DNA from 2 places in the Desulfogranum marinum genome. Region 1 is predicted to be linked to the other one. Evidence: riboswitches for the same ligand, from Rfam matches in the RefSeq annotation. Region 1 holds a riboswitch; the other holds the start of a gene.
What was found. A riboswitch is a leader RNA that binds a small molecule or an ion and turns the genes downstream of it on or off. The one in region 1 is predicted to bind thiamine pyrophosphate.
Positions count from the first base shown of each region.

Region 2: linked by a shared signal. The riboswitch ahead of ACHZCY_RS04465 (NRAMP family divalent metal transporter) and the one ahead of thiS (sulfur carrier protein ThiS) in region 1 are both predicted to bind thiamine pyrophosphate.

Region 1 covers NZ_CAXXRO010000002.1:413,792-425,629, reverse strand. The annotation lists gene thiE (thiamine phosphate synthase) at 1-15, opposite strand, end outside; gene thiF (sulfur carrier protein ThiS adenylyltransferase ThiF) at 12-545, opposite strand; gene thiH (2-iminoacetate synthase ThiH) at 542-1,651, opposite strand; gene ACHZCY_RS02650 (thiazole synthase) at 1,700-2,470, opposite strand; gene thiS (sulfur carrier protein ThiS) at 2,474-2,671, opposite strand; TPP riboswitch at 2,761-2,859, opposite strand; gene ACHZCY_RS02640 (class I SAM-dependent methyltransferase) at 3,285-3,938, shown strand; gene prxU (thioredoxin-dependent peroxiredoxin) at 4,005-4,724, opposite strand; gene mce (methylmalonyl-CoA epimerase) at 4,880-5,284, opposite strand; gene ACHZCY_RS02625 (Fur family transcriptional regulator) at 5,683-6,138, opposite strand; gene ACHZCY_RS02620 (LysE family translocator) at 6,452-7,075, shown strand; gene ACHZCY_RS02615 (GNAT family N-acetyltransferase) at 7,214-7,729, shown strand; gene ACHZCY_RS02610 (cell wall hydrolase) at 7,794-8,159, opposite strand; gene ACHZCY_RS02605 (NifU family protein) at 8,166-8,405, opposite strand; gene recD2 (SF1B family DNA helicase RecD2) at 8,600-11,080, shown strand; gene ACHZCY_RS02595 (bifunctional 5,10-methylenetetrahydrofolate dehydrogenase/5,10-methenyltetrahydrofolate cyclohydrolase) at 11,755-11,838, shown strand, end outside.
Region 2 covers NZ_CAXXRO010000002.1:824,100-835,937, reverse strand. The annotation lists gene ACHZCY_RS04505 (flavodoxin family protein) at 70-636, opposite strand; gene ACHZCY_RS04500 (sigma-54 interaction domain-containing protein) at 978-2,552, opposite strand; gene ACHZCY_RS04495 (cytochrome b/b6 domain-containing protein) at 3,447-4,070, opposite strand; gene ACHZCY_RS04490 (cytochrome c3 family protein) at 4,114-5,229, opposite strand; gene ACHZCY_RS04485 (hypothetical protein) at 5,408-5,767, opposite strand; gene ACHZCY_RS04480 (hypothetical protein) at 6,423-6,827, opposite strand; gene ACHZCY_RS04475 (hypothetical protein) at 7,175-7,321, shown strand; gene ACHZCY_RS04470 (YkgJ family cysteine cluster protein) at 7,318-7,716, shown strand; TPP riboswitch at 7,972-8,073, shown strand; gene ACHZCY_RS04465 (NRAMP family divalent metal transporter) at 8,169-9,431, shown strand; gene ACHZCY_RS04460 (hypothetical protein) at 9,431-9,967, shown strand; gene ACHZCY_RS04455 (NAD(P)H-binding protein) at 10,084-10,773, shown strand; gene ACHZCY_RS04450 (PQQ-dependent sugar dehydrogenase) at 11,017-11,838, shown strand, end outside.

The DNA of each region.
Region 1 (11,838 bases):
GTTTCTATTTGTCATTGCCTTTTCCAAGAAGAAAGAAGGACCGCTGTCATGCCGGCAGCCACTGTAATAACTTTGTGGGCATACAGAGTTGCGTGACAGCAGTCAGTGATAAAATCGCCAACAACATGTGTGTTGCCAATTTTTTTGACCTGGATGGTTGCAATATCGCTCCCGGCAATACCGCTTGCAGAAATAACCAACCGTTTGCTTTGCCCGAAATGTTCAAGCACCAATTTTTTGTCAGTTTTTTTGTCCAGCCCTTCGACAATGGTGTCGCAGTGAATAAAAAGCTGATCAATATTGGAAGGTGTAATGCGTTCAGTGCTTATTTCAATTTCGACGTCAGGATTGATGCGCATCAGGTTGTAACGCAGCATATCGACCTTCATTTTTCCAACCTGATCAGCAAAATAAAATTGCCTATCCAGATTGGACGATTCAACCCGATCAAAATCAATAATTTTCAATGCAGTGATGCCGCTACGAACGAGGTTCACCGCAACATTGGACCCAATCCCGCCAGCACCAGCTATCCCGATCTTCATAGACTTGCGTCCCAGTCTTTGTAAACAGGCTGGTAACCATGGGCAGCAATAGCATCTGCGACCTGGCACACACTCCGCGTGTCTGTAATTTCAAACTGTGGGGTATCGGTCTCTTCGTTTTGCGTATAACCACCAACGCTGGTACATACCCCGGCTGAAAGGCGAGTGGCGCCAAGCTGGATTAAATTATCACGCATAAGCTGATTTTCCCGAGTGGAAACAGTGATGCCAGCGCGTGGTTGAAAAAGCCGTAATGCGAGCAAAAACTGGACAAAGGTCTTGTCGTTAACAGGATACTTAGGAGTAAAATCACACTCAGCTTCGTTAAAGCGGGGGAGGGATACGGAAATTTCAGTATCAAGATAGTTTTCATCCAAGTAAGCTGCGTGCAAACCGGTAAAGAAAAACTCACTCCGCTTTTCTCCTAGACCCAGCAAGGCACCGATATTGACAGATCTGAAACCAGCTTTTGCTCCCCGTTCAGGCCCATCGAGCCTGAAATGGTAGTCTCTTTTCTTTCCTGCCAAATGGACCTCAGCATAAATCGCTTGGTCATAGGTTTCCTGAAAAATAGTAAGCCCATCCACCCCTGCCTGATTCAACTGCCTGTATTCATCAACATCCATTGGAAAAATTTCTATTGAAACCGATGCAAAATATTTTTTAAGGCAGGTAACGGCTTCAACCAAATAATCCATGGGGGTCGCATGTTTTGATTCACCGGTAAGCAGCAGTAAATGCTGCAATCCTGTTGCAGCAATAGACTGGGCCTCTTTCTCGATTTCTTGAATAGACAGTTTGCGACGGACAATATGATTAGTTTTATTAAAACCGCAATAAATGCATTGGTTAGAGCAAAAGTTAGATATGTAAAGCGGGGTAAACAACTGAATAGTTTTACCAAAGTACTGTACTGTCAGACGTTGCGCCTTGTGAGCTATCAGCTCTAAATGTTCAGCCGCTTTGGGGCTGAGCAGGGCAAGAAAATCCATGGGTTGGATTGAATCTTTGGCAACGATACGCTCTATCTCTTCATCCGTGACCTGGGCAAAAAAATCTGGAAAAGGAAATTCTTTATACTGCTCAACTATTTGAGAGAAGGACATGGTTCACTCCTGTCAAAGGGAAATGAGTACATAGTAAAAATAGCCTCATCAATTTAGGAACCCTGTCAATGGCGAGGATGCCCGAGCTGTTGTACTCGTACCCGAGGCCTCTGCCAGGTAAGCAGCTCGGCCAGCACGAACTGCCAAATCAAAAGCGTTTCCCATTGTTTTCGGATCGTTTGCAGTAGCAATAGCAGTATTTACAAGCACCGCATCTGCACCCATCTCCATTGCTGCCGCGGCCTGAGAAGGCATCCCTATCCCCGCATCAACAACTACCGGGACGGTGCAGTTTTCAATCAGCATCGCGATTAGCGGTTTTGTTTCCAGGCCACGGTTTGTACCAATCGGTGCACCAAGCGGCATGACTGCAGCAGCACCTGCGGACTCAAGCCGTTTGGCAAGGGGTAAGTCGGGAAGGACATAAGGCAGTACAACAAATCCTTCCTTAGCCAGCAACTCCGTAGCTTTGAGCGTCTCGTAATTATCCGGCATCAGGTATTTGGAGTCGGTGATCACCTCAATTTTGACAAATTCACCACAGCCGGCCTCCCTTGCTATTCGGGCTACCCGTACTGCCTCTTCTGCGGTTCTCGCACCCGAGGTATTGGGAAGAAGAATGACGTTATCAGGAATGAAATCAAGGATGTTTTCTGTTTTTGACCCGAAATCTATCCGCCTCAAGGCTACGGTGATCATCTGGGAACCACTGGCCTCAAGCATCTCAGGGATCTGCGCGTTTGTCGAAAATTTTCCGGTTCCGGTAAAGAGACGATTTGTAAAGGTTTTATTGCCGATTTTTAGCCCTTGTTCCACCATGGTTCACCCTCCACCGACAAAATTAAGCAGTTCCAGTCCATCACCTTCCTGAAGCTTTGTTGCTGGCCACTGTTCCTGTCGAATTATTTGATCATTGTGTTCAACAACCAACGAATTGGAATCGAGTCCTAGCTCTTTCACCAGTTCATCAATAGTGCTCGCATTACTGGTTTCAATTTTTCCATTGATAGAAAACTGCATAATTTCACCCCTTAAAACGAAAAAAGCCACTTACCCCAATTAGGGTAAGTGGCTTGAAAAAATAAAAAAATTATAAAATAATTTTGTAAATTCGTTATAAGCCGCTTCCCTTCGCCGGTATTACCCGGATCAGGTTGTAAGGGTTGGATAAATTCCTCTCAGCAGAGACAGCACCCCTAGCGATGGCTTCTTGTATAAAGGAGCCTTTTGGTTTTGTCAACAAGATAATAACATTACAAGAAGAGATACTTTTTAACTATAAAAGAACAAAATTAAAAACATTATTTCAGTGCTTTAGAAAGAACAGTTAATGTTGCAAGACAAAAGTAAATAATTGAAAAGCATAATCAGAATGGTAAGGGAATGCATTGTTCTAGGACTGCATGAAAGGAGAGATATAGCTACATCAAAAACTACATACATCTTATAATCCAGAAAAGAAACGATGCACTTATGCAACTGCCGAGATTTCCAGCCAAAGGATGGATTAAATATGATAGGCAACTCAAGCGTATAGCCATTTTAAGAAAAAAGGCGTGCTGGTTTGCTATAAAGGCTAAGAGCTGAGTAAATAAAATCCTAAATGCAGTCATAAAAAGAAGAATCGATATTGATGAAAAACCAACTCAACGCCCACATTTGCCCTTTATGCGGCTGTAAAACCTGCAGCCTATTTTACCAAGATACCACAAGAAAATACCTGCGTTGTTCAGACTGTGAACTCGTTTTCGTCCCTCAATTTTACTGGCTTAATTCCGCTAATGAAAAAGCGATCTATGATTTGCACCAGAATTTTCCATCTGATGAAGGGTATCGAATTTTTTTATCGAGATTGACCAATCCGTTATTAAAACGGCTCAACACAAAACAAAAGGGGTTGGATTTTGGTTGCGGCCCAGGTCCAACTCTTTCGTACATTCTAGAGGAGCAAGGCCACCAAGTCGATTTATATGACCCTTTTTACTACGATGATCCTTCTCTTTTTTTTAAGTCGTATGATTTTATATGTGCCACAGAAGTCGTGGAACATCTACACAACCCCAGCGCGACGTTTACCTCATTGTTTCAGGTACTAAAACAACACGGCTGGCTGGGTATTATGACGAAGATGGTAATCGACAAACAGGCTTTTCAGAGTTGGCACTATATCCGCGACCTGACACATATTTGTTTTTATAACCGCTCTTCTTTTGAGTACATTGCAAAACGTTTCAGCGCCAAAGTAAGCTTTTTCGGCAATGATGTAATTTTGCTCAACAAGTTGTAACTACATAAAAAAAGTAAATAAAGCCGGAGCAGGAATGTCCGACTTTATTTTTAGGAGAGTAGTTGATCAATCAAAAGCCATACTTGTGTTCCACTCTTTCCACACGTTACCTACTAATTCAGGACCTGGTTTTAAGGTTTTCTTACCGGGTTTCCAGCCGGAAGGCGTTGCCTCGGCACCTTTAGTTTCGCGAATAAGTTGGAAAGCTTGTATCTGACGGATAGTTTCACTTACATTTCTGCCTACAGGTGGCGTCAGCACTTCAAATCCCTGAATAACGCCGTCTGGGTCGATGAGAAAACGGCCACGGGCTTCTACACCAGCTGTTTCATCGAACACACCAAATATTTTTCCCACCTTGCCACCCGCATCCGACAACATCGGAAAGGGCACTCCTCCGTCGACCATTTTTGATAATTCGTTATCATCCCACATTTTATGAACAAACATGGAATCGATGGACATGGAAAGGACCTCTACACCAAGCTCTTGGAAAGTTGGATATTTTTCAGCGACCGCTGAAATTTCAGTAGCTCAGACGAAGGTAAAATCGCCCGGATAAAAGCAAAGGACCACCCATTTGCCAAGATAATCCGAGAGCTTCACATTAACAAATTTACCTTTTTGATACCCTGGGGCAACAAAATCAGGGGCCTTTTGACCGACCATTACCATTGAACGTTCCTCCCTTGGCTGTACTTGTTGTTGTTCTTGCGTTTCAACTTGCTCTTCACCCACTGGGCCACCGGTTGGCCGTGCGCATCCAACTTCAGCTTCTTCTGCCATACTATTCTCCTAGGTAAAGGTTACATGCATGTGGTGCACTGCTTATTCCTGCTGAGACTTCCTACTCAAAAAAAGACTACCACTAACACTCACAGTGAACCGGAATCACGGGTACTGCAATATCATGATCACATTTTAAAAGAGCATTGCTCTTGCTATCCTCTTTCACAGAGTTCAACAAGAATGCCGCCGGTAGCTTTAGGATGAAGAAATGCTATCTTTGCTCCTCCTGCGCCAATTCGTGGCGTTTGATCGATGAGCTTAACACCCTTTTCTTTTAATTCGTCCAGGGCGGCAGCAATATCTTCCACTTGAAAAGCAACATGTTGAAAACCAGCACCTTTCTTCTCTATAAACTTGGCTACTGGTCCATCGGGAGAAGTTGACTCCAACAGTTCAATTTCACTTTCGCCAACAGGAAAAAATGCTGTGGTGACTTTTTGTTCTTCAACCGTTTCTGCTCCTTCGAATTCAAGGCCTAAAACGTCAGTCCAAAATTTCTTTCCCTCATTAATGCTATTAACGGCAATACCAAGATGATTAATTTTAAGAATTTTCATTGTGAACCTCTCTGTTTGTTGTTCCATCCAGACGCTGTCGCTACCCAGGAAGGAACGATGGTTTAACCAATAATCAGTTGGTGGTATAGGATGAAGCACAGAGTTTGCGCAAGTTCATCCACGTTAATACTCATCGCCTTAGCACCCCTGTTTCCATATCGGATCTATACTTTAACACTATTGCTGGTAAGCATAATTTGCTATGCTCCAGGGTCATCATATCTTACAGAACCTAACAATAAAAAAGATTTAAATGCCTGTTTAAGCATTGTTATCGAAAATAATAATAACGAGAATTCACTCACGGGCCATTTGGTATCCAAAACTATTACGACAAGTGCCACTACGTGACACATGGTGTCTACTAATAACGGTTATCCGCAAAAGGGCAAAAAAAACTACTTCTTTTGACAATTAAGACAAAGTCCGTAAAAATCAAGTCTATGGCTTTCGATTTTAAATCCTGTTTCCTGCATCATCTTTTCTGTTATTTCTTTTAAATCAAACATTGATGGATCAACAATCTTCCCGCATTCCGTGCAGATAACATGCGGGTGGGGATAGGGTTTATTTGCGTCGTAGCGGTTACCTAATTCACTAAACTCTAATTCAAGCACTTCACCTTTTTGTTTGAGCAGATTCAGCGTCTTGTACACTGTCGCCAAGCTCATGGTTGGGTAATGAGCAACAAGTGTTTCATAGATGCTTTCTGCTGAAGGATGGTCTTTGCTGTCGGACAAGGCTTTTAAAACAGCATACCTCTGAGGGGTGATACGGTGATCATTATCCTTGAGTCGCCTTACCATCTGCTCTAGTCTTTTCTCTGGCTCTATTTTGTGCTGTTCAATTCCCATTTTATTAATAATTTATTGTTATTGATAATGATTATCAAAAAAGTGTTTTCCTGTCAATAATAATTATTAAAACTAAATCGATTTACAGCTCACCTAATTGGCTCAGTAGTATGAACCCTGGAAAACTAAGCATTTTGAAATTTTCTAAAGGTCTGCAACCAATGTTTTTTAACCATGAGAAAACATGGCGCCTCGATGTATTGAAAATAAAAAAGCTTCCAGAACGATTAACATTATTGTAGTTTTTTTGTGACGAAAATATCAAGGATATTTTCAAAACACCGAGTTTTGCACCCATAAGGATCTACACCAAGTGATTAATGAATATCTTGTTTACGTTATATTGGCGGTTACGATTGTTGCCATTCCAGGCCCTGCAGTTGTTTTAACAATCAAAAACACTATTAAATATGGGGTTAAAATATCTGTTGCGGGCATTTTAGGCAATTTCATTGCCATGGTCGTTATGGCAACAATCTCCGCTTTCGGGTTAGGTGCTATTATCCTAGCCTCTTCAGCTTTATTTACCACAATGAAAATAATTGGCTGCATGTATTTAATTTATATCGGTGTCAGGGCTTGGCGGTCTCCACTGCCTTCAAAAGGTAAAAATTTCTCCCCTTCATCGCAAACCAACAAAGAATTTTCCTCTGTATTCAAGGAAGGACTTTGGGTTGGCATAAGCAACCCTAAAGCTATCGTTTTTTTTACAGCCCTGTTTCCACAATTCATAGACGCTGGCAGATCGTTTATCCCGCAATTTACTATACTCATCCTTACCATCGAAGGCATATCTTTTTTTATTCTAACAAGTTATGCGTTACTCTCTGCAAAGGCTGCAATTTATTTATGCGGTGAAAAATCAATGAAAATATTCCAAAAAATCACAGGTGGAGTCTTTATGGGGTTTGGAGTTGCTTTATTGTATGAAAAATAAAAGAGAGGGGTACTGCTCTACTGGTGAAACACCCACAAGCTCACTTCCACGGCAGAAGAACCAAACGACAGGCTCTTGGATTTTGACAACCTACAAGCAGCTAACACATATCAAGGCTGACGGCACAGAAGATCAGCGATGAACAGATCATGTAAGAATACTCAAACAACGGGTGCAACAGGACAGATCAGACCGATCAGCCCAAGGGATATTGGCTGGATTATATCACAACATGGTTTGCTTTATGCGCAAGAATTTCATTTTGATGTGCATTTTGAAATAGACATTAGCCGTAAAGCAGTTTCAATTTGCGATAGAGATGATCCATTTACACGTATCTGGCTCAAGGAAATCAACAGTAACAACGCAGGATCACTTGCCATCTCCAAGGTCGATGAAAGGGTGGCGTTTATTAATTTTTTGCTGGTTCTCCCTGCCTACCGAGAAAAAGGCATAGCAAAAGAGTTGATGCACTTTGCAATCCAACACGCTGAAACAGGCGGTGTAAAAAAGGTTCGCCTGGAAACATACAGCTGCCTCACAAATGCGAGAAAACTATATGCAGATCTAGGCTTCCGCATTGCAGGTCCTGTTAGAGCGTTAAGCAAGTACGGGCAAAATTTTCATCAGGAATTCTGGGAAGTAACACTATAGCAAAAAGAGCCTTTAATCGTCGAAAAATAGAGTTATTCAAAAGGATAACTGGCCTTGCACATAATCAGTTGCTGTAAAACTTATGTGATCCGTATTGGGCAATAAAGGTCATGTCATCGGCCCAGTGGGGATGAACCCTGGTATGATGGTAAAAAGTTGCTCCTTGTGTAAAATCAGGGGTAGTTAACGCTTTGAGTGCAATACTGGCACTTTGTTGCAGCGCTTTAAACTCGGTGGGCAGGTAGGACTGTTTTTGAAAAGTCCAACTGAACTGATAGGGTGCGGTAACGATCTCGCCCACACTTTTTTGCTTTGCTATGGCCCGGTTAAGAGTTACATGGGCTACGGCCATTTGGCCGATTTCAGGCTCACTTCGTGCTTCGTGGTACACATTAAGGGTAAGCCACAGCAATCCTTCTAGAAAACTCATTTTGCCTTAATCCTTGGTTACTGCCTGTACTGACTTGATCGCAGGAATCTCGCTCTTTAAAAATTTTTCAATACCCTCCTTCAACGTTACCTCGGACATGGGGCAATTTTGACAAGCTCCTGTGAGGCGTACAGTGACGATATTGTCCAAGTCCACATCTACAAACTCAACATCTCCCCCATCCTTTTGCAGGGCAGGTCGAATATCGTCGAGTGCTTCAAGTATCTTACCTTGTAGTTGATGCATGAATATTCCTTTTACAACTTGCTCAATAGAGCATGAACTTCTATCATGATATCCATATAGGTGGTTTGCTTAAAGAATGCACCTATCGATCATCCTCTGGAAAGCTTCTAAAGAAAGACCTAATTCTAATAAAAAGTACTGTATATTACCACAATTCCAGCACACAGACAACCAGGGACTGAAGAGAGCACTATTTGCAACACGAACGTATTCAAGAAAAACTCAAAGGGGTAGTGGAACGGATCACCTACCACAATGAATCCAATGGGTGGTCTGTGCTCAAGGTAAGTCCTTTTCAGGCCTACGGGGAGTTGGTGACGGTGACCGTCCATCAAACCAGGGTTTTTGCCGGGGCAACCATGGCCTTTACGGGCGCGTGGACCCTTCACCCGCGATTTGGAAAACAGTTCAAGGCTGCTTTTGCCACTGAACTCAAACCAGCCACCACCAGTGCAGTGGAAAAATATTTGGGCTCCGGCCTGATTAAAGGGGTCGGGCCTAAGACCGCAAAAAGAATTGTTCGTCATTTTGGTGAAAATACTCTGGAAGTGTTTGAAAATAATATCGAGCAACTGGTGAATGTGCCGGGCATCGCCGCTAAAAAGCTTGCGTCCATAGAAAAAGCATGGACTGAACATAAGGCGATCCGCGACGTGATGATGTTTCTTCAGTCTTACGGTATTTCAACTCTTTTTGCCGTGCGTATCTATAAACAATACGGAGATGAAGCAATCTCCATTGTCCAGAAGAACCCTTATCGCTTGGCTATCGACTTTTACGGTATCGGATTTTTCACAGCCGACAAAGTAGCGCTTGCTCTGGGATTTGCAGAAAATTCACACGTTCGAATCATTGCAGCCATCAGGCATGTACTTTCAGCGTCGCGTGATTCCGGGGACTGCTTTCTTTCCAAAAAGCAGGTCACGGAACGGGTAAACAAACTCCTGACACTTGAGCTTGCTGCCGTCATTCCTGAGCACCTGGATGCTATGGAACATCAAGGCCAATTGCGCGTGCGTCGTTTAGCACTGGGAGAAAATGAGGAACTTTCGTCCTGTTATTACGCAAAATCGATTTATTATGATGAAGAATATACCGCAACCAGACTGTTGGCGGCAGTAGCCACACTGGGAGAAAGTGAGCAACGCATTCGGCAGTGGGTTGAGCGCTATACGCAGCAGGTCCAGCTTGCACTCAGCCCTGAACAGTCCGAGGCGGTCTGTTCTATTGCCAACCAGCAGTGCTCCATTCTTACCGGCGGGCCGGGTTGTGGCAAAACAACCACCACCAAAGCGATCGTAGCTTTAGTATTGGCCATGGGAAAAACTGTGATGCTGACAGCACCTACCGGTCGGGCAGCCCAACGAATGGGAGAAGTCATTGGCCAGGAGGCAAAGACGGTTCACAGATTACTGGAATTCCAGGGAACGGGATTTAACAAAAATGAGGACAACCCGCTTAAAACAGATTTTCTCATTATCGATGAATGTTCTATGCTTGACATTACCTTGACGGCTTCGCTCTTGCGAGCCGTCAGCAAAAGCACGGCTATCCTTTTTATCGGTGACGCTGACCAACTTCCCGCCGTTGGAGCCGGCAATGTCCTCAAGGACATGATCAACTCCCGTATTATTCCCTGTTTTCAACTCACCGCTATCTTTAGACAAGCTAAGCAATCCCATATAATTACAACGGCGCACGAAATAAACAAGGGAAGGGTACCAAGACTGGATTCACCTTTTAAAAAACCTGAAGTTTGGCGTACAACAGACTGTTTTTTTGTCGATTCAGACGAGGCAACACAGCAGCAGCTTAAATTTACGGCAAAGGTAAAACAACATTATCATGATATTGATAACCGCGAAGCAGCATTTGACCAATCTCCTTTTGATATTGAAATCGATGAGAGCGGCACGACCTACGGTGCGCTCCCCGTGCCTTCCCCTTTCAGCCATGTCGATCTTGGAGCTCTTGCTACCGCCGATGCAGGTGCCGATACGCTACTTACCCTGGCCCAAAAGACCCATCCCTGGTCATCCCTTTATTACGGACTAACAGCCCAAGACGTGGTGCAGCAGCTCTACCTCAACTGGATTCCCAAATACATGGGAAAGAAAACAGAAATCCAGGTTCTTTCTCCCATGATTCGCGGCTCGCTTGGTACCGGCAATCTTAACCTGGTGCTGCAGAAAACCATTAATCCACCCACAGAAAACAAAGCAGAACTGACTGTCGGCGAGCGAATTTTCCGTGTCGGAGATAGGGTCATCCACCGGCGCAACAATTACGATCTGAATGTCTTTAATGGCGATATAGGGAAGATAGAAAGCGTGGACAACACCAACTTGAAGCTATCTGTGGTCTTTTACCCTGATAGCAGGGTTGTTGAGTACAACCGGGAACAGATCACTGAACTGGATCTGGCTTATGCCATTACTATCCATAAGTCACAGGGCTCTGAGTTCGACGCAGTGATCATTCCGGTCTTGACCCAGCATTTCAAGATGCTGTTTCGCAATCTCCTTTACACAGGTGTTACCAGAGGGAAAGAGCTGGTAGTCCTTGTTGGTACCAGAAAGGCTCTTGCCATGGCTGTTAAAAATCAGGATACGTCCCTGCGACAGACTGCATTGTGCCACTTGCTGCAGTCGGGGCTCAGCTCGAATTTCTCATGAGCTTTTTTGTTTTCGACTTAAGCTGTTGATATTTATAGAAAATACTGTGGCGCTAAAAAAACAAACTGTTTTTTCGTCGATAACCAAAAAACTCATCCTCCGGGTCAGCGGATTTTTCCGCAGACTCTTTGTTGCAGGCCATTTACGGTAGCTTACTATCGGAGTCTACGCTTACCTGCTGCGTGTCTTGCGCTTCGATCTGCGAAAAACTTCACTGATGAGAAATCCGGGTTAGGTAGATTTTCTCTTGAATATTGTCCCCTTATTGCCTTTTTTGCACCTCAACCAAGAATTTCTTTATGTTGAGTTGGATCACCTGGAGTAATAATATAATGCAAAGCCGGAAATCTTGAGCAAGACGCTGTCTGAACTTACGAGAACCCCAGCCTAAGCATCAACTCAAAAAGGTTGAAAAATATTACAGCGATCAGAGTCAGAGAAGATTATAAATGATTATATTACTTTCAGGTTGGTATTCAGTGAAGACCTGAAAACTTTCAATCTACTCCGAACTGTAACTGTAGAGCAATGTTCGAAACGTTCTCAAGTTGACCGATGTAGCGGATACGTCCCGACTTCGATACATCAGTATGCTGTGCGGGCAGACTGTGGAGAGTTGGGGGGCTGCTGAATAGTTACACTTTTTAATTACTTATTTACCTTACAAGAGAAATATGAGTGCAAAAATAATTCGTGGTTCTGAAATAGCCAAGACCATTCGTCAGGAAATAGCAGAAGAGGTTACCGCCTTAAAAGAA
Region 2 (11,838 bases), 410 kb from region 1:
AGCAACCAGGTTGGCCACCTTTTCTGGAAAGGGAAGAGCGTAGAGCGAAAAAGAGATGTTACCTAAAATTTAGCTTACAATTGTATGAGCAAAGGCTATGGCCTTCTTTTTCGCTTCGCTGTCAAGATTTTCAGGGGTTGTACAGGAACCAATGTATAGTTCTCCGGCATTGATCGCCTTATGCGGAGCCTGCAATTTTCGGAATGCTTCAAATACCGGTTCTGCATTGTTTTCGTACGGTCCGCCCCCGGTCATAAGCAGCGCCTGTCGTTGTCCTTCAACCAGCGAAGAATGTCCGGGTTGATGATACCCAGTGTAGAGGCTGTATGTTCTGTCGATAAATGATTTGAGAGGACCGGCCAACCCCCAAAAATAAAGCGGAGATGTGAAGATTACCAGGTCTGCAGCGACCATCTCGTCAAGGATAGGCCATGTGTCGTCTTTCTGGATGCAGTTAATTTTATCTGCTTCTTTTTTGCACTGGCCGCAGGCAAGGCAGCCTTTTATAGTTTTGTCATGCAAGGTAATAGAGGTGATTTCGTGTCCCATGGAGGTTACTTCGGAAACAACCCAATCGAGTATGGTGGCTGTGTTGCCTTTTTGCCTGGCTCCACCCTGGAGTGTAAGAATTTTCAAAATATCTTCCTTGTATAGTCTTTGTCGTCTGTATGTTGAGAAAACATGTAACTGTTCAGCAGTGCTCCAAATGTTCACAAACTGAGCGATTTAGCAGATATGCCTCAACTTCCACGCATCGGTATGCTGAACGGGTAGATCGTGAAGGGTTGGGGTGCTCCCGAACAGATACGGAAAAAGAAGAACAGGCCCAATGCATGAAAGGGCTTTGCATTAAGGTTTGTTGCTACGGGTGTGTTTGTACAGGATAGCGTGGATTTGTCCAGTCAATTTGTGTTTGCTAAACGTTTTATCGCAATGCAATGGAACAGGGAGAAATAAATTGTCCGTTGTTGCTTAGCTTATATCCTCAGCTCATTTTCTTGGTTAGCGTTCCCATTCGCCCGCTTTTTCTTTTTGGCTGCAAACTGGATCGAGTATTTCTTCATTTTTCGCCAGAGTGTTGTTTTGTCTATGTTCAAATGGGCAGCTGTTTTTCCCCTGTGTCCGTTGAATTTGTGAAGTGCTGCCCATATGGCGCTGGCTTCTGCGTTTGAAAGAGGGTTTGCCTCACTCTCATCAGCTTTGCTGGTGTGTAAGGTGGACTCAACAATTTCTTCAGGCAGGCAACCCACATCAATAATTGAATCCTGACACATGACAAAACAGTGTTCAATAATATTTTCAAGCTCTCTGATATTGCCTGGAAAGTCATACTGCATAAGAATTTTCAGCACAGCCGGAGTGGCGGCCTGAATATTCTTTTTTTGAGACTCTCTGAATTTGTCTATAAAATGCTGCACAAGCAAGGGTAAATCTTCTCGCCGCTTACAGAATGGAGGGAGTGCTATATTGATAACATTGAGACGAAAATAGAGGTCACTGCGAAAAATACCTTTAGTGACCTGTTCTTTCAGCTTTTTATTGGTCGCTGCAATGGTTCGTACGTTTGCTTTGAGGGTGGTGGTGCCGCCTAGTGGTTCATATTCTTTTTCCTGGAGCACACGCAAAAGTTTTGCCTGCAGGGCAGGGGATATATCACCGATTTCATCTAGAAAAAGGGTGCCGTTTTCTGCCATTGCAAAACGGCCCAGCTTATCTTTTGTAGCACCTGTAAAGGCCCCTTTTTTATAGCCGAATAATTCAGATTCCAACAAGGTGTCGGGCAGCGCTGCGCAGTTAATAGCTACAAAAGGGCCCTTTCTTGAGCTGAGGGTATGGATAGCGCGGGCAAAAAGTTCTTTGCCTGACCCGCTTTCACCTTCGATGAGTACCGTACTGGTACTTTTGGCTATTGTTGGCAAAGTTGAAAATATTTTTTGTATTCTGCTGTTTTTACTAATAATGTTTTGGAAATTGTATTTTTGCGGAATGTTTTTTCGTACATTGCCAAGGCTGGAGACATTACGGAATGTTTCCACGCCTCCAATAACAACCTGGTCGCCATCTTTCAGCACAGAGGTGTTAATGGCTATTTTTAAATCATCGCCATGAATATCTTTGATAATCGATTTTTGGTTAACCATTTCCTTGCCGGTCTCAATGGATTTTTTGAGTGGACAGTCCGGTTTGGAGATGTTGGCTCCAAACAGGTTGAAGCACTTGGTGCCGATGGCTTCCTCCCGCTTAAAACCGGTTATCATTTCAGCAGCCCGGTTAAAGGAAGTTATTTCAAAATCATGATTAACAGTAAATGCACCGTCTGCAATGGACTCGAGGATGCAGGTGCTAAAGGTGTTATTGTTTTCGGGTAAATGACTGAGACATGAGCCCGGACACGCTGATGTTAAATCGGACCCGGACTGGGCAGAAGCAACATTGTCAGCAGGCAATTTTTCTTCTGTCTCGTTCTTGATTTTTTGCTTTTCGATTGAGTCAGCTTTATCAGGAGCGTGCTTTTTGGGTTGCCTGGCTGCTGGGTATTTACTTTTCTGCATGAGAAATACCTTGGTGCGGAACCTGTAACCGCATTGTTTCTATGCTTAGCACAGGTATTTCATCTGGTTGTTTAATGATGAGATAAGCGTGCAAGCAGTGGTCCCATTTTTTTTGGTTAGAACCATACTGTTCCTCTTTCTGTATTGTCTGCAACGACTAATGGGGGCAGCCGAGCTTGATAGATAGAGATAGTCTCCATACAAGATACCCGGTAGTACCAGCTGTCGTCAATACATGTGAAGTAACAGTTATGATAGAATATAAGGTCGATTGTTATCTTTACAAGCAATATCGATTGCTTAGTTCTTTATTGCCTGTCGTTTTATAGATGTGTAAAGTCGCGATTACAATTAATTGTTTGCACAATTTTCATATTGTCCGAAGACAAAAAAAACTCGTCGGGCTACATTTTTTGCATCTTTAACCGTAACAGTCATCAGCAGTATAGAGATGAATTTCCATCCAACGTTTTTGGAAAATTGCTCATTTGTCCGATTTCTTGTTCTATCCACGATTTTATCCTCGGAGGCAAGCGTAGGCTCAGCTGTTCAGCATACGTCTGCTGAAAAAATCATCGTTGTTCTCGGAGTCGAGGGTTATCCATACTTTAAATTTTACCTAAATCTTGCCACCTTTCGGGATTGCCGATTTTACCGAATCTGTCTTGTTTGCGCACACTTGAAGTACTACAATACGTCTGCGTGTACGCAGCCTCGCACCTTCGGCAAACTTGGCAATTGCAGGATTTAGGTTTTAATAAAAGACTCATTAGAGCTCTGTGCAGACAGCGCCATCTCCGTCAGTATTATGCCGGCTACAATAGTCACCAACTATGCATCATTGCCAACAACAGTTTTGAATCTGACGCCATCTGAACTAATAAGCAATCCAGTTTAATCGTGGTGCTCCTCGTAGCCGGTAAACATGGCCTTGAAATGAGCAAGCGGTGTGTGTCCTAACGTCGCAAGATAACAATGGATAAATATAAATGAGGTGAAAAAGAAAAATATAAGGACATGGATAGTGTCGATAATTTTTATTCCACCCAGTAACATGACATATTCCTCGTACCCCTTTACCTTCCACAGAAATAGTCCGGATATCATTTGCGCAGGGAGAAGTACCATCATGATGACGAGGTATGCTTGCTGCTGAAGGGCATTAAATTTATTTTCAGGGGTCATTACGTGCGGATTGGGTTTACCGACAAAGAATCCGTAACCATAATACTGAGCCTGTTTGATTGCCATGGCGACCACGTTTCTAAGATCAGGAATATAAATTTTTATTTTCCCTGTCCCGAGGTAATAGGCAAACCAAATAAAATAGTTGGCGATAGCCGCAAATCCAACATAATTATGGATTGAGATAGCGCTACTCAGCGTCATGAATTCTAATGTTTCCGCGTACCTGATCTGGATTCCGGTAATTATCAGGACAATAAACGATACCGCATTTATCCAGTGCCATATCCGGACAGGAACAGGGTGAATGTATATGAGTTTTTGATGATTCACTGAGGAACCTCCTTGTAAATTGAAAGAGAATAGAAAATGACTGTCACTGTTCTTTTCTTCTGTTGCGGAGCCTGACCGTTACAATTCTTAAAAAAAGATGACCAAATGCCCCCAGAATGCCGCCACCAAGAATAAGAATGCCTATTTTGTCCAACATTTTAATTTTGGTTCCACCCAGAAGGTAGAAGTGGCTTACATGGTAGCTCTCCAGCACCGAACGATCGATTGTATACCTTTCAACTGTGCCGTCATTATGTGGCAGGAGAATTGATACCTCGTTGAAGTAAGGCGAGTCGCCTGAATGACATTTTTCACAGTCATTTTGTGCGGCACCTCTGTTTATCTGGTGTGCTATTGGATGTATGTCGGCAACTAGTTCAGCCCGCAAGAGGGTGTGTATGTTCTGTTGCTTGAGCATGAAAAGCAAGTCCTCAAGTTCATCGCTATCGATGATTTTGTTGCCATTCTTGTCAATGGTGGCCATAAAGTTTTCATTGGTAAGACCAAGGGCCTTTAAGATTTGGTCACCGTCATAAAATTTATTGGTAACAAGATCATAAAAACGAAGATTGATGTATTTCGGTACATCAGGGGCATGGCACACAACACACTCAACAAAAGCAAAGTGCGAATCGCCGGCTGGTAACCAGTCGTGGGAAAGATTGGGGTTGTGGCATTTCAGGCAGATAGTGTTTGCCCTTTCTGCTACCTGTACCCCTTCCATCGGCTTCACATAATGGTAATCATGGCAGGCATAACAACTCATGGTTACACCTTTTTTACGGATTTTCATGTGCACACTGTTTTGGAACTCTGTTCCGGACTCTTCGTGGCATTCGGTACAGGATACAGGCTGTAGCTCCGCCTTATGGGGTATATCTTCATCCCAGTTGAGTTCCTCTATGTCAGTGTGGCAGTCAACACAGGTTATGCCGTTTATGTTGTGGATCGAATGTTCAAATTTTTCTTCATCCACATACATGGATTCTGTAATCGCGGTCTGCAGGATGTTGTCAGTACTTTCCTTGGTAAGCGTTTCATCGGAATGACACTCAAAGCATTCTGAATTTTCAGTCGCCCTGAGTGGCGTTGGGTAAAGCCAGGATGCAAGCATAAGGGAACATCCCAGGTGCAACATACAGCGGGTTACTTTTTTCATGGCATGGTTTCTCCTGGTAGACTCCCATCTGTTGTTTGGAGCCTGGTGAGTAAAGTGAAGTGGTTTAACATTTTTTATATGCTGTTATTTATCTTGTCCGGTCGCTGACAACTATCTTGCCCGGCATTTCACTCGTTGTATAACTGTCATTACTTTTGTGAAGCAAAAGGCGTCCTTGCTAGAGTTTGTACTGATCTTTCCACTGGCTTACCCTGCGTTGAAAGGTACGCAGCTTGTTATCGGAAAATCTACCTGGATGTTCTTTCTGCAAATGTTTAAATAAAGTATTTGCGGTCAACCTCGGATTTTCCTTCAAAAGCGGTACAACCTCCTCGCCCCATACCTCAGCAAAAGAATCGGGGTGGGTTCTCCAATTTCTCTTTTTATTATTAATGGGTTGGAATTCCCCTTTTTCAATCCTGCGACCAGACCTTTCCGATATACCGGCGATGGCAGCAGCCGTTTTTTGGGTTTTGCCGTTGTCGCGTGCTTCCTTATACAGTTTTATTTGTTCTATATTTATGGGCTTGCCAGACACGCGAAACCTCCATTCACAAAAGATGTTTCTTGGCCGATATGCAGCAAATACAATCGGCCATTTTAATTGCCATTTATCGGCCATTGTAATTGTCATCTGTAAGGCACAATACAACGTGTCGATACATACAGGTTGCATTTCATGTGCCACCTTCTGTTGTGCGTAAAATCAGTGAGATGGAGTGGGCGTTGCTGAAAGATGTTGCAATGATGCAATCCTTTTTTTAAGGAATGCTTGCAAAAATGCAATCATTGCAAGTCGTGTAGGTAAGCTGAAATAGTGGAGTAGTAGCTCAGCTCCGAGGATATAATTTTGAGCATATCGAGATTAGGAGAGAAAGCTGTTATTCAAGATGTGCAGAGGTAAAATGCACAGCCTCTTCATAAAGTTGTCAGGGTATGGTGGCAGCAAGGTAGCAGGTTGATAGTTGCTGACTGTATGTTCAACACAAAGGGGGTGTGTAGTTGTTTATAGCATTGACGTAATCTTGAATCCGGGACGGCACAGAATAATGTGTAGGAAAAATCAGGATGATTGTGCGGAAAAAGGCAGTTTTACTGTTGCAGATGCAATCAGCAAAACTGCCTGGGGAAAAGTAAGGTGAAAAAGAAAGTGTTTATTGTTCGTTGTGTAACAGATTGTATTTTTTACTGTATTAAACCGGCATCATATGGCCGCTTGCTCCTGTTTCTGTTTCCAGCTTCTTATCAATAGAATATCCGATCAATCCATAGCAATGGGCAAACAGAACTGCATTTACAATATTGATCATAACTAATTGAGGCGCACTGATAACTGAATTAAGTTCAAGTACTCCGCTGCCGAGCAAGCATAAAAAGCCTATTGATCCATGTGTTAAATTGGCTATAAGTCCTATTAATCCCAGCAACTTTCCGATCAAAGGAATATACGTCATTTGTAATAAACCGAGACTTACCGGAGCAACGACTAGTCCAAAAGCGATACCATTAATCAACCATCTGTGCTTAACTTGGAAGTGCTTTGTAAGTTGTATGCTTGACAGGGGGATGATTGCAAGAAAAATTAACCATTGACTCATGACGCGTCTCCAATCTTTTGTAATTAGTCAGTATAATCACCTGGGATGTTTTAAATTCCGGATGATTACCCTTAAATTGTCTTCATGAATAAGTTCATGAAAAATTTTCTTTAGTTGTTTTATTCATTGCACGTACTGTGCCAATGAGTTTTTTGTAGCTTTATGTATAATATTCAGTAGTTTATGCGTTGCATGGTTGTTTGGAGTATTGCAATAAATGATTGCAGAACTGCAATGAAAGGGTGAAAAGAAGGAAATGCGTGCACTGGTCAGGATGCATCTTGAGTGAAAAAACAACCTGTTTTTTTCAGATCTCAGCCGGTAAGTCCTGTTGCTGAAAAGGAAAAATGGCACACTATGTAGAGTGGCTGGTGGGGGAATGCAAAATAGCTTGTGGGGTAGCAGGTTCAGCAGTATGTATCATGGATATATATGCCTGGAAAGAGTGTCGCCTCAGGCTCTATGCGTTCACCTCTACCCAGGCCTGTCCATGAAAAAATCCACAGTTCTCTATTGTCTTGCCGGAAATAAAACCTACTGTAATTATTGTCCCGGCTACTGCTGCTACCGTTTGCAAGGGTCAACGCTCTATCTGGATGCCATTGATATCAATCGGATAGCCCGCCATTTTCACATTACTGATGGGACGGTTAGGCTACGGTATATGGAAGGAAAAAATACCTTCAAGGTCAGGGAAGACGGCTCTTGTATTTTCCTCAACAACAACAAGTTTCATGCCCGCTGTATGATTCACACTGCCCGCCCCAGACAGTGCCGTGAGTTTCCGTATGAGCGCCCCTGTCCCTATCTGGAACGTGAAGATTTGCTGGAAACTATCCAGCCCCGCATAGAACAGTATATAGCAGACCGTTTTAAGAGCGGTTCTTAATCTGCTGAAAGCTTCATTGGCTCCCGGAGATACTTTGGATTGCTCAGGACAGCGTCAGGCAACTGATCCAAGGATATGTTGCCTTTTTTTCATAGATTGTATGCCAAGGAGATAGCGCAGCCTTTGATCAGGCTGCCGGTGGAAAAATACATGCAATCAGTCCGCTGGCTGCTTAGGCCAATAATCGGCAGAGTAGCTTGCGTAATCAGGAAATAAAATAAATTGCTTTTTTTATCATTACTCATTAGTACTTGCTCGTTCCGATTGGGGTGTTCTGCACTAGTGGCAGGGCTGAGATCATACTCATCGAACCTGATACAGTTCATACTGTCGCAGGGAATTCGGAGATCGCTTTCCCCGCCGGAATTTTTCCAGCCTCCTGCAAAGCCTTCCCGCCTTTCCCCGACAGTCTCGTTGTTTTTAATCGTTGCCGATACAAAAGGAGATTGTGCATGAAAAGCGGAGAAGCTCTAACCCGTTCCCCCAAAGGTGGGGAGCAAAGCGTTTCTGTCATACAAAGATACGGTCATTATATCAGTCAGTTGGGTCCGGCATGGATCATCGGTGCCGTGGCCTGCGGGCCGGCAACCCTGGCCAGCGTAGCCATTGCCGGAGCAACATACGGCTACAAGATGCTGTGGGTGGTAATCTTGAGTGCTGTATTCGGCACCACCGCACAGTATCTGGCTGCCAGGGTCGGTATCCTGGAAGGAATGGGCATAATTGAGGCAACGGAAAAATACTTAGGCAAAAGCTGGGCATGGATACTCACCATTGACGCACTCCTGGCCACCTGGCTGGCCGCCATGTTCCTCATGAACGCCCTTGCAGGCGTAACCTCACTGGTGACCGGCCTGGAAACCCCATACTGGGGAGTTGTATACGGCATACTGATCACTCTTTTTCTGGTGCGCAAAGGATATCGGAAATTTGAAACAGTTTGCAAAATCCTGGTTATCTTTGTTGTGGCATGTTTTGTGGCGACCCTTTTTATGGCAGATCTCTCGGCCGCAGGAATCTTGGGGGGAATTCTTCCTAATCTGCCGGGCGGCATTGATGCGGCCCTGATGATGGCGGCTATCATGGGCGGTGCGGTTCACATCACCATTATCGGGATGCATACCTACAATACCAATGCCAGAGATTGGAAACCTAAAGACCTGCCCCTGGCAAGATTCGACACCGTAACCTCAATGGGGATGGCTTTTGGTCTCTACAGTGTCGCTATTTTTCTGGTAGCTGCAGCCGTACTTCATCCCAATGGAATTGGAGTGAAAAGGGCAACAGACGCAGCATTGGCTCTGCAGCCTCTTTTAGGGGACAGTGCCATGAAAATTTTCATGATCGGCCTCTGGGCTGCAACGCTGTCCACCCTTTCTCCCACCTTTATGGCTGGAGCATATTTCATTTCCGGGAAAATGGGATGGGCACAGAATGTTAAGGATAAGCGTTTTGCAGGAGCGGTTTTTGCCGGATGTTTGGTGAGTATGCTCGGTCCCTTTGTCAAGGGCAGCTTTTTCCTCCTGCTCCCATTGATGCTTGCCCTGGGCCTTACTGGCACACCGTTGGTCATCGCGATTATTCTCTACCTGCTCAACCGATCAGGCTGCACCGTCAAGAATTCGGCTTTACTCAATTTTATGGGTGGCCTCACTTTGCTGGTGACCTCCTTTCTTGCCGTCAGGTTTCTTCTTACTCAATTTGGGATTATGTAATGCAGGATGTCGATATTCAGCACTATCTTAACAGGCAGACCCTGATTGCCGGTGATGTTAACTCCGGCAAGACCACCAAGACCACTACGGTCCTGGAGCAGTTCCTCCATGCTGGATACGGTGAGCAGATAGCAGTGCTGGATTTGTCTCCAGATCCTGTTCAAGGGATCGGCGGAAAGCTGCCCCTTGGTCCGGGAACGCCTGTTATGTACCTGACCACCCAGATTATTGCGCCCCGCCTTATGGGCAGGGATGCGGAGCATACACTTGAGCTGGCGGCTGAGAACGCTCGTAAAATAGAAGGATTGTTTGCGGAGTTTGCTAGGCAGAAACGGGATATTTTGTTTGTTAACGATGCAACCCTTTATCTCCAAGCCGGTAATTATTATCTGTTTCTTGAAACGTTGGCAAAAAGTTCAACTCGAATTATTAACGCCTACTATGGGATTACGTTTGCAGATTCAGAGCTGACCAAGCGGGAAAGAACGTTGACCGACGCCTTAATGGGCGTCAGTGATGAAGTTATCCGTATGTAAAAGGAGTATTACTCGTAATGTCGTTTTGGAGGAGCAAGTAGTTTGGGAGGTGGTTGAGCGTTTTCTATGGCTATGAACAGTGTTGAACGCATTTATTTTCAAAACAGAGGCAATTCATGGCAACCAAAAAAGCACTCATCGTGGGGGCAACCGGACTTATCGGCGGGTACTGCCTCCAGGCACTCCTCAAAGACCCAGCGTATGCAGGGGTCATTGCTCTTGTAAGAAGTCCTCAGCCCATGACCCATCCTAAGCTCAAAACAGTATATGCAGGATTTGATAACCTGGAGCCTGCGCTGGCAGGGATAGAGGTGCATGATGTCTTTTGCTGTTTGGGAACCACGATTAAAAAAGCCGGATCTCAACAAGCCTTTAGAAAGGTAGACTTTACTCTGGTGCTTACAATAGCTGAGCTGATGAGAAAAAAAGGTGCAATCCAATTTCTGGTAATCTCTTCGATGGGTGCCGATAAAAACGCAAAGGTATTCTATAGCCGGGTGAAGGGGGAGATGGAAACGGCGCTCAAGCATGTGGGGTATCCGTGCTTACGTATTATTCGACCATCGTTGCTGCTGGGACCCAGAAAAGAATTCCGCCTGGGAGAGAAAGTAGGAACACTGTTAACTCCCGTGCTGCAACTGTTTTTGCGTGGGCCGCTGGGGAAATATCGACCAGTCCAGGCAGAAGCAGTTGCTCGCTTTATGGTAATGGTGGCTCATCAACAACCATCGTCCGGCGTCCATGTATACGAATCGGATATGATTTGCCAACCAAAAGGAATGAAAAGGCAAAAGGATCAAAAATAGTGGTTTCGGCAAGTAAGCCCCAACCCTATGGGTACCTTTTCCTCGCCGCAAGATAATGAGCGTCCACCTTCTTCTCTGCTTCTGTAACCAGAAGCCACCACCCGACCTGGAATTGTTCATTTCCCCTGTATCCTGTATTTTGTTTGACTTGAAATAGCGACAGATGTATCGTCTAATCTGTTGAACTTACATGACAACCTGGTTCCTCCAGGTGTCCAATGTCATTTTCAAGTGGAGACAATTATGCAATTTTTACGATCAGTATCTTACCTCTCTCTCTTGTTGCTCCTCCTTTCCTGCCCAATCTACGCAGCGTCTGCCGACACCACAATCAACGGCAATGCCGGGTCAACCCTTTTTGCGCAAAGTTTTGGCGCATTCAATGAACCCTGGGCTATGACCTTTCTACCTGATGGAAACCTCCTGGTAACGGAGAAACCCGGCACTTTACTCCTCGTCGACCTGGATGATCGCTCAACAATAACCGTAGAAGGTGTACCTGAAGTAGCTTACGGGGGGCAGGGTGGTCTGGGTGATATAATCCTCCATCCTCAGTACGAGGAGAACCACTGGGTATACTTTTCGTATGCTGAGGAGGATGCATATGGAAAAAGGGGTGCTGTCGTTGCCCGGGCCACATTCCGTCCTGCTTCTGCCAAGCCAAAACTGGAAAACGTGGAAGTCATCTGGCGGCAGACACCGAAAGTATCAGGGAGTGGGCATTACTCACATCGGTTGGCATTCAGCCCAGATGGAAAATTATTCATCACTTCCGGTGAACGGCAAAAACAGAAGCCGGCCCAAAGCTGGACCCAAGACTTGGGCAAAGTTATCAGGCTCAACGCAGACGGCTCAGTGCCCGCAGATAACCCGTTTCAGGACAAGGGCGAACTCGCGAAAACCTTCTGGTCCCTGGGGCATCGCAATCTGCTTGGTATTGCTTTTGATGGGCAGGGGCGACTGTGGACACACGAAATGGGCCCAAGGCACGGTGATGAATTTAACCTGACTGTTGGTGGAGATAATTACGGTTGGCCAATTGTATCCTGGGGCGATCAATACTAC